DNA from 2 places in the Streptomyces sp. NPDC059455 genome. Region 1 is predicted to be linked to the other one. Evidence: predicted binding sites of a transcription regulator. Region 1 holds the regulator's gene; the other holds the start of a gene.
What was found. Region 1 encodes HrcA, which represses chaperone genes, less so after heat shock. Its sites were predicted from a motif close to TTNGCACTCNGNNNNNCNGAGTGCNAA; they were not measured.
Positions count from the first base shown of each region.

Region 2: groES (co-chaperone GroES) is a predicted target of HrcA. The motif match lies at 1,921-1,947, and genes of this name have one in related genera.

Region 1 is NZ_JBHYVB010000050.1:46,247-49,657, forward strand. Features, by position in the region: gene ACFXB5_RS19795 (DUF3097 domain-containing protein) at 1-331, opposite strand, end outside; gene ACFXB5_RS19800 (MBL fold metallo-hydrolase) at 452-1,174, opposite strand; gene hrcA (heat-inducible transcriptional repressor HrcA) at 1,339-2,355, shown strand; gene dnaJ (molecular chaperone DnaJ) at 2,356-3,411, shown strand, end outside.
Region 2 is NZ_JBHYVB010000056.1:44,484-47,894, reverse strand. Features, by position in the region: gene groL (chaperonin GroEL) at 1-1,369, opposite strand, end outside; gene groES (co-chaperone GroES) at 1,464-1,772, opposite strand; gene ACFXB5_RS21415 (polysaccharide deacetylase family protein) at 2,015-3,115, opposite strand; gene ACFXB5_RS21410 (methyltransferase domain-containing protein) at 3,193-3,411, shown strand, end outside.

The DNA.
Region 1 (3,411 bases):
CGCGGGCGACCCTCGCACGTGCTCCCGGCACGGCGATCGATCCCGAGGCCGTGCGCCGGGGAGCGCTGGGGGCCGCCGCGCGCGGGCGTACGAGGGTGACGACACGCCCCTCGAGCAGAAAACCGCGCGGTTCCATGGGGAAGACGCGATGTTTGCCGAAGCGGTCCTCCAGAGTGACCGTCGGACCCTGGGCGGTCTTCTCGCAGCGGATCACGGCACCACAGAATCCGGTGGCGACCTCCTCCACGACGAGGTCCGGTTCGGCGGGGACCTCGGGGGCGGGCCGCTGCCGCTTCCAGGGCGGGGTCAGGTCCGGGTCGTACTGTCGCATTCGGGTGACGATAGCGCGCGGCGGCCACCCGCTCCCGCAGGCGCACAACTGGCCGGAGGACAGGGGGTGTCCGACGGGTCGATCCGCCGCACACCCCTAGGCGAATGACTAGAGCGACGGCTAGCCGGACACGCCGAAGCGGGCGGCCAGTTCGTCGCGTTGGGCCCTTACGAACGCGGCGTCCACGACGGAGCCGTGCCCCGGGACGTACCGCGCGTCCGCGCCGCCGAGGGCGAGCAGCCGGTCGAGCGCGGCGGGCCAGTGGCCGGGGATCGCGTCGGGCCCGGCCTGGGGCGTGCCGGACTCCTCCACCAGATCGCCGCAGAAGACCACCTCGGGCCGGCCGGGCACCAGAACGGCCAGGTCATGGGCGGTGTGGCCGGGCCCCACATTGGCGAGCAGCACCGTGCGGCCGCCGAGGTCGAGGCTGAGCTCCCCGCAGACCAGGTGGTGCGGGGAGGCCAGATGGTCCACGGCCTCGGTGGCGGCGTCCCGGTCCACCCCGTGGCGGATCGCGTCCTCCCGTAGCGTCTCCCGCTCACGGCGCAGCAGCTCGTCCAGTCCCGTGGCCCCGTAGACCTCGCAGCCCGCGAAGGCGGCCGAGCCCAGGACGTGGTCGAAGTGCGGATGGGTGAGCGCGATCCGGGTGGGGCGGCGGCCGGTCAGCCGGGTGATCCCGGAGCGCAGCTCGGCCCCGGCGCGCAGGGTCGCGCCGGTGTCCACGACGAGGATGTCGGTCCGGCCGACGACCACGCCGACCGTCTCGTCCCACTCCGGCATCCGACGGCGGGCCACACCGGGCGCGAGTCGCTCCCAGCCCGCCTCTTCCCAACACGTCTCCATACCGCGACGCTAGCTCAACGGGGATGGGGGAGAGTTGCTGCCAGCGGCGGCTCTTGCCCATGCCACCGCACCCCGCCGTACACTGGCTGAGGGGTTCTGGCACTCGTGCCCGGTGAGTGCCAGGCGGACGTCCTGATGAGACCGCTGGACTGGAGGTGCGCGGGGTGCTCAGCGAACGCAGACTCGAGGTGCTGCGTGCCATTGTCCAGGACTATGTGGGGACGGAGGAGCCGGTCGGCTCCAAGGCGCTCACCGAGCGGCACCGGCTGGGGGTCTCCCCGGCCACGGTGCGTAACGACATGGCCGCTCTGGAGGACGAGGGCTTCATCGCCCAGCCGCATACGAGCGCCGGGCGGATCCCCACGGACAAGGGCTATCGCCTCTTCGTGGACAAGCTGGCCGGAGTCAAGCCGCTGTCCAGCCCGGAGCGGCGGGCCATTCAGAACTTCCTGGACGGTGCGGTCGACCTCGACGACGTGGTGGGGCGCACGGTCCGGCTGCTGGCGCAGCTGACCCGGCAGGTGGCGGTGGTGCAGTATCCGTCGCTGACCCGTTCGACGGTGCGCCATGTGGAGCTGCTCCCGCTGGCCCCGGCCCGGGTGATGCTGGTGCTGATCACCGACACCGGCCGGGTGGAGCAGCGCATGGTCGACTGCCCCACCCCGGTCACCGAGGATTCGCTCGCCGATCTGCGCGCCCGGCTCAACAGCCGGGTCGTGGGGCGGCGTTTCGCGGATGTGCCGCAGTTGGTGCAGGATCTTCCGGAGTCCTTCGAACAGGAGGACCGGGGGACCGTCTCGATCGTACTGTCGACCTTGCTCGAGACGCTTGTGGAGGAGACCGAGGAGCGGCTGATGATCGGCGGCACCGCGAACCTCACGCGTTTCGTGCATGATTTCCCCCTGACGATCCGGCCCGTTCTGGAGGCACTCGAGGAGCAGGTCGTCCTCCTCAAGTTGCTGGGCGAGGCCAAGGACTCGGGTATGACCGTGCGGATCGGGCATGAGAATGTTCACGAGGGGCTCACAGCCACCTCGGTCGTCGCGGTCGGCTACGGTTCCGGCGACGAGGCGGTCGCCAAACTCGGCGTGGTCGGACCGACCCGCATGGACTACCCCGGAACGATGGGAGCGGTACGCGCAGTGGCACGTTACGTCGGACAGATCCTGGCGGAGTCGTAAGTGGCGACGGACTACTACGCAGTCCTGGGCGTGCCCCGTGATGCCTCGCAGGACCAGATCAAGAAGGCATTCCGGCGGCTCGCCCGCGAGCTGCATCCGGACGTGAACCCGGATCCGAAGACCCAGGAGCGGTTCAAGGAGATCAACGCCGCTTACGAGGTCTTGTCGGATCCGCAGAAGAAGCAGGTCTACGACCTGGGCGGGGACCCGAATGCCGGGCCGGGCGGCGGTGGCGCCGGCGGCTTCGGCGCGGGTTTCGGCAACTTCTCCGACATCATGGACGCGTTCTTCGGCACCGCCTCGCAGCGCGGTCCGCGTTCCAGGACCCGGCGTGGTCAGGACGCGATGATCCGGCTGGACGTGGAGCTCAGCGAGGCCGCGTTCGGGACCACCAAGGACATTCAGGTCGACACCGCGGTCGTCTGCACGACGTGCAGCGGCGAGGGCGCGGCGCCGGGCACCTCGGCGCAGACCTGTGACATGTGCCGTGGCCGCGGTGAGGTCTCCCAGGTGACGAGGTCCTTCCTGGGCCAGGTCATGACCTCGCGGCCGTGTCCCCAGTGCCAGGGCTTCGGCACCGTGGTGCCGACCCCGTGCCCGGAGTGCGCGGGCGACGGCCGGATCCGCTCGCGGCGCACCCTTACGGTGAAGATCCCCGCCGGTGTGGACAACGGCACCAGGATCCAGCTGGCCGGTGAGGGCGAGGTCGGACCGGGCGGCGGCCCGGCGGGCGACCTCTACGTGGAGATCCACGAGCTCCCGCACCCGGTCTTCCAGCGGCGCGGCGACGATATGCACTGCACGGTGACCATCCCGATGACAGCGGCGGCGCTGGGCACCAAGGTGCCGCTGGAGACGCTGGACGGCCTGGAGGAGGTCGACATCCGGCCCGGCACCCAGTCCGGCCAGTCGATCCCGCTGCACCAGCGCGGCATCACCCATCTGCGGGGCGGCGGCCGGGGCGATCTGATCGTGCATGTCGAGGTGACCACCCCGACCAAGCTGGACCCGGAGCAGGAGGAACTGCTGCGGCGGCTGTCCAAGCTGCGCGGTGAG
Region 2 (3,411 bases), on a different contig from region 1:
TCTCGGCGATCCAGCGCAGCGGCTCGACCGCGGCGCGGCGGACCACGGCGACACCGGTGGCCTCGTCGCCCTGCAGGCCCAGGCTGTTCTCCAGCACCTTCGCGGCGTGGACCAGCGCGGAGCCACCACCGGAGACGATGCCCTCCTCGACCGCGGCGCGGGTCGCGGAGATGGCGTCCTCAAGGCGGTGCTTCTTCTCCTTGAGCTCGACCTCGGTGGCCGCGCCCACACGGATCACGCACACGCCGCCGGCCAGCTTGGCGAGCCGCTCCTGGAGCTTCTCGCGGTCCCAGTCGGAGTCCGTGGCCTCGATCTCGGCCTTGATCTGGTTGACGCGGCCGGTGACCTCGTCGCTCTTGCCGCCACCGTCGACGATCGTGGTGTCGTCCTTGGTGACGGTCACGCGGCGGGCGGTGCCCAGCACGTCCAGACCGACCTGGTCGAGCTTGAGGCCGACCTCCTCGGCGATGACGGTGCCGCCGGTAAGGGTGGCGATGTCGCCGAGCATGGCCTTACGGCGGTCACCGAAGCCGGGAGCCTTCACCGCGACGGCGTTGAAGGTGCCGCGGATCTTGTTGACGACGAGGGTGGAGAGGGCCTCGCCCTCCACGTCCTCGGCGATGATCAGCAGCGGCTTGCTGGCGTTGGCCTGGATGATCTTCTCCAGGAGCGGCAGCAGGTCCTGGATGGAGGAGATCTTGCCCTGGTGGATCAGGATGTACGGGTCGTCGAGGACGGCCTCCATCCGCTCCTGGTCGGTGACCATGTACGGCGAGAGGTAGCCCTTGTCGAAGGCCATGCCCTCGGTGAAGTCGAGCTCCAGACCGAAGGTGTTGGACTCCTCGACGGTGATGACACCGTCCTTGCCGACCTTGTCCATCGCCTCGGCGATCAGCTCGCCGACCTGCTTGTCCTGCGCGGACAGCCCGGCCACGGCGGCGATGTCGGACTTCTCGTCGATCGGGCGGGCGGTGGCCAGCAGGTCATCCGAGATGGCCTTGACCGCCGCGTCGATGCCCTTCTTCAGGGCAGCCGGGGAAGCGCCGGCGGCCACGTTCTTCAGGCCCTCGCGGACCAGCGCCTGGGCCAGCACGGTGGCGGTGGTGGTGCCGTCACCCGCGATGTCGTTGGTCTTGGTCGCCACCTCCTTGACGAGCTGCGCGCCAAGGTTCTCGTACGGGTCCTCGACCTCGACCTCTCGGGCGATCGTGACACCGTCGTTGGTGATGGTGGGGGCACCGAACTTCTTGTCGATGACGACATTGCGGCCACGGGGGCCGATGGTCACCTTGACGGTGTCCGCGAGCTTGTTGACGCCGCGCTCGAGGGCGCGACGGGCGTCCTCGTCGAACTTCAGGATCTTCGCCATGAGTTGCGTATGTCCTCTCAAACAAACCGTGCCCCGACCCCGGTTTCAGATGACACGGGCACCGGGGCACGGCTCATAGGCAAAACTTCGGTGATTACTTCTCGACGATCGCGAGAACGTCGCGAGCCGAGAGGACGAGGTACTCCTCGCCGCTGTACTTCACCTCGGTGCCGCCGTACTTGCTGTAGAGCACGACGTCACCGACGGAGACGTCGAGCGGAAGGCGCTTGCCGTCCTCGAAACGGCCCGGGCCCACAGCCAGGACGACGCCCTCCTGGGGCTTTTCCTTGGCGGTGTCCGGAATGACCAGGCCTGAAGCCGTGGTCTGCTCGGCGTCGAGCGGCTGGACCACAATGCGGTCCTCGAGCGGCTTGATGGCAACCTTGGAGCTGGTGGTCGTCACGATCCGACCTCCCCCTTCGGAGATCTCACGGGGTCATCTGTCTGAGGTGGCGACCAGGTGGATCCGTCGTCGCGGGTGCCGGACCTGCCCGTCGCTGTATCCCTGGCACTCATCGGTCCCGAGTGCCAGCCTCGACATTATGACGCGGTTAGCACTCAGTCAACTAGAGTGCCAAGCGACGTGGTGGCGACCTCCGGGCGGCACTCCGTGGCGGCACTCCGTGGCCGCTCCGCGGAGAGCCCTCATACGTAGTCCTCCAGCCGCCCGATCGTGAACCCCTGAGCCTGGATCGCCCGCACCAGCCCCGTGATCATGTCGGTCATCGACTGGCCCTCGAGCTGCTCCGGCCCCCGGAAGTGCGCGAGCACGATGTCCCCCGGCAGCAGATGGCCGCCGGAGCGGTAGGCCAGACCGTGGGTCTCCATCTCGGCGCGCCACAGCACCACGGTCCGCACCCCGCAGAAGGCCGCCGCGCGCAGGGTCGTGTCGTCGTACTCCCCGAACGGGGGACGGAAGAGCTTCGGCTGTTGACCGAAGCGGTGCCACAGGTTGTCGCGCTGGCCGCAGATCTCCCGCACCTGGTCGTCGTAGGCCATACCGGCCAGGCTGGGGTGGGTCAGGGTGTGGTTCTCCATGGGGTTGCCGAGCCGGCGCAGCCGGTCGAAGTAGTCGTAGTGGGTCCCGATCACGTTGTCGGTCAGGAACCCGGTGAACGGCAGCCCGAGCTCGCGGGCCTGCTCCACGAAGCGCGGGTCCTTCTCGATCCCGTCGTCGATCGTCACGAAGACCACCCGCTGGTCGGTCGGCACCCGCCGCACGGTCGGCGGCAGCCCCCACTGCTGCGGTCCCGACCGCCCGAGCGCGGGCTTGACGTCGGGCGGGGCGGGGGGCCTCGCCAGCGGCCGGTCCAGCCCCCAGCGGCGGTAGGCGTCGTACGCGCCCGCCGGGGCCGTACCGGGCGGCCCGGCGGCCGGGCCGGACGCCGAGGGGTCACCGGAGGGCGGCTGCCCGTCCTGGACCCGGCCGTCCCCGGCCCCTCCGTCGTCGCCCTCGTGCCCTTCGCCCCCCTCGCCCCCCTCGTACCCCTCGTGCCCCTCGTACCCCTCGTGCCCCGGCCCGGACGACGCCGGTGGCCGCTGCTCCGGCTTCCGTCCGGACGGCGGCCGCGACGACGCCGAGGGCGGGTCGTCCAGCCGTGGGGCGAGGGAGGCCGGTGGCATGGGAGCACCATGGCGGGAGCCGGTGTACGGCTCGGGGGCGGCGGCGAGGGATCCACAGGCCGTGAGCACGGCCGCCGCGCCGACGAGAACCAGACAGCGAGGAAAACCAGTCTTGATCATCATCACATAAGTGATCTTCGGGCCGAGGGCGCGCATATGCGCGCCGGGAGGGGGCGAATGCGCTCGCGGGAGCGGGGAGAATGGGCCATGTGGACGTTGACGCCTTCGATTCACTGCTCGGCGACGAGGGGCAGGCGCTGCTCACCGCGCTCCGCGACTACGACCCGGCGAAGGAGCTCGCCACCGCGACGCGGCTGCGCCGCGACCATCCCCCGGCGCTGGTCTCGGCGGCCCTGACCCAGGCCGCGCTGCGGCAGCGGGCAGTGGCCAAATTCGGCCCCGAGGACGCGCACCGCATG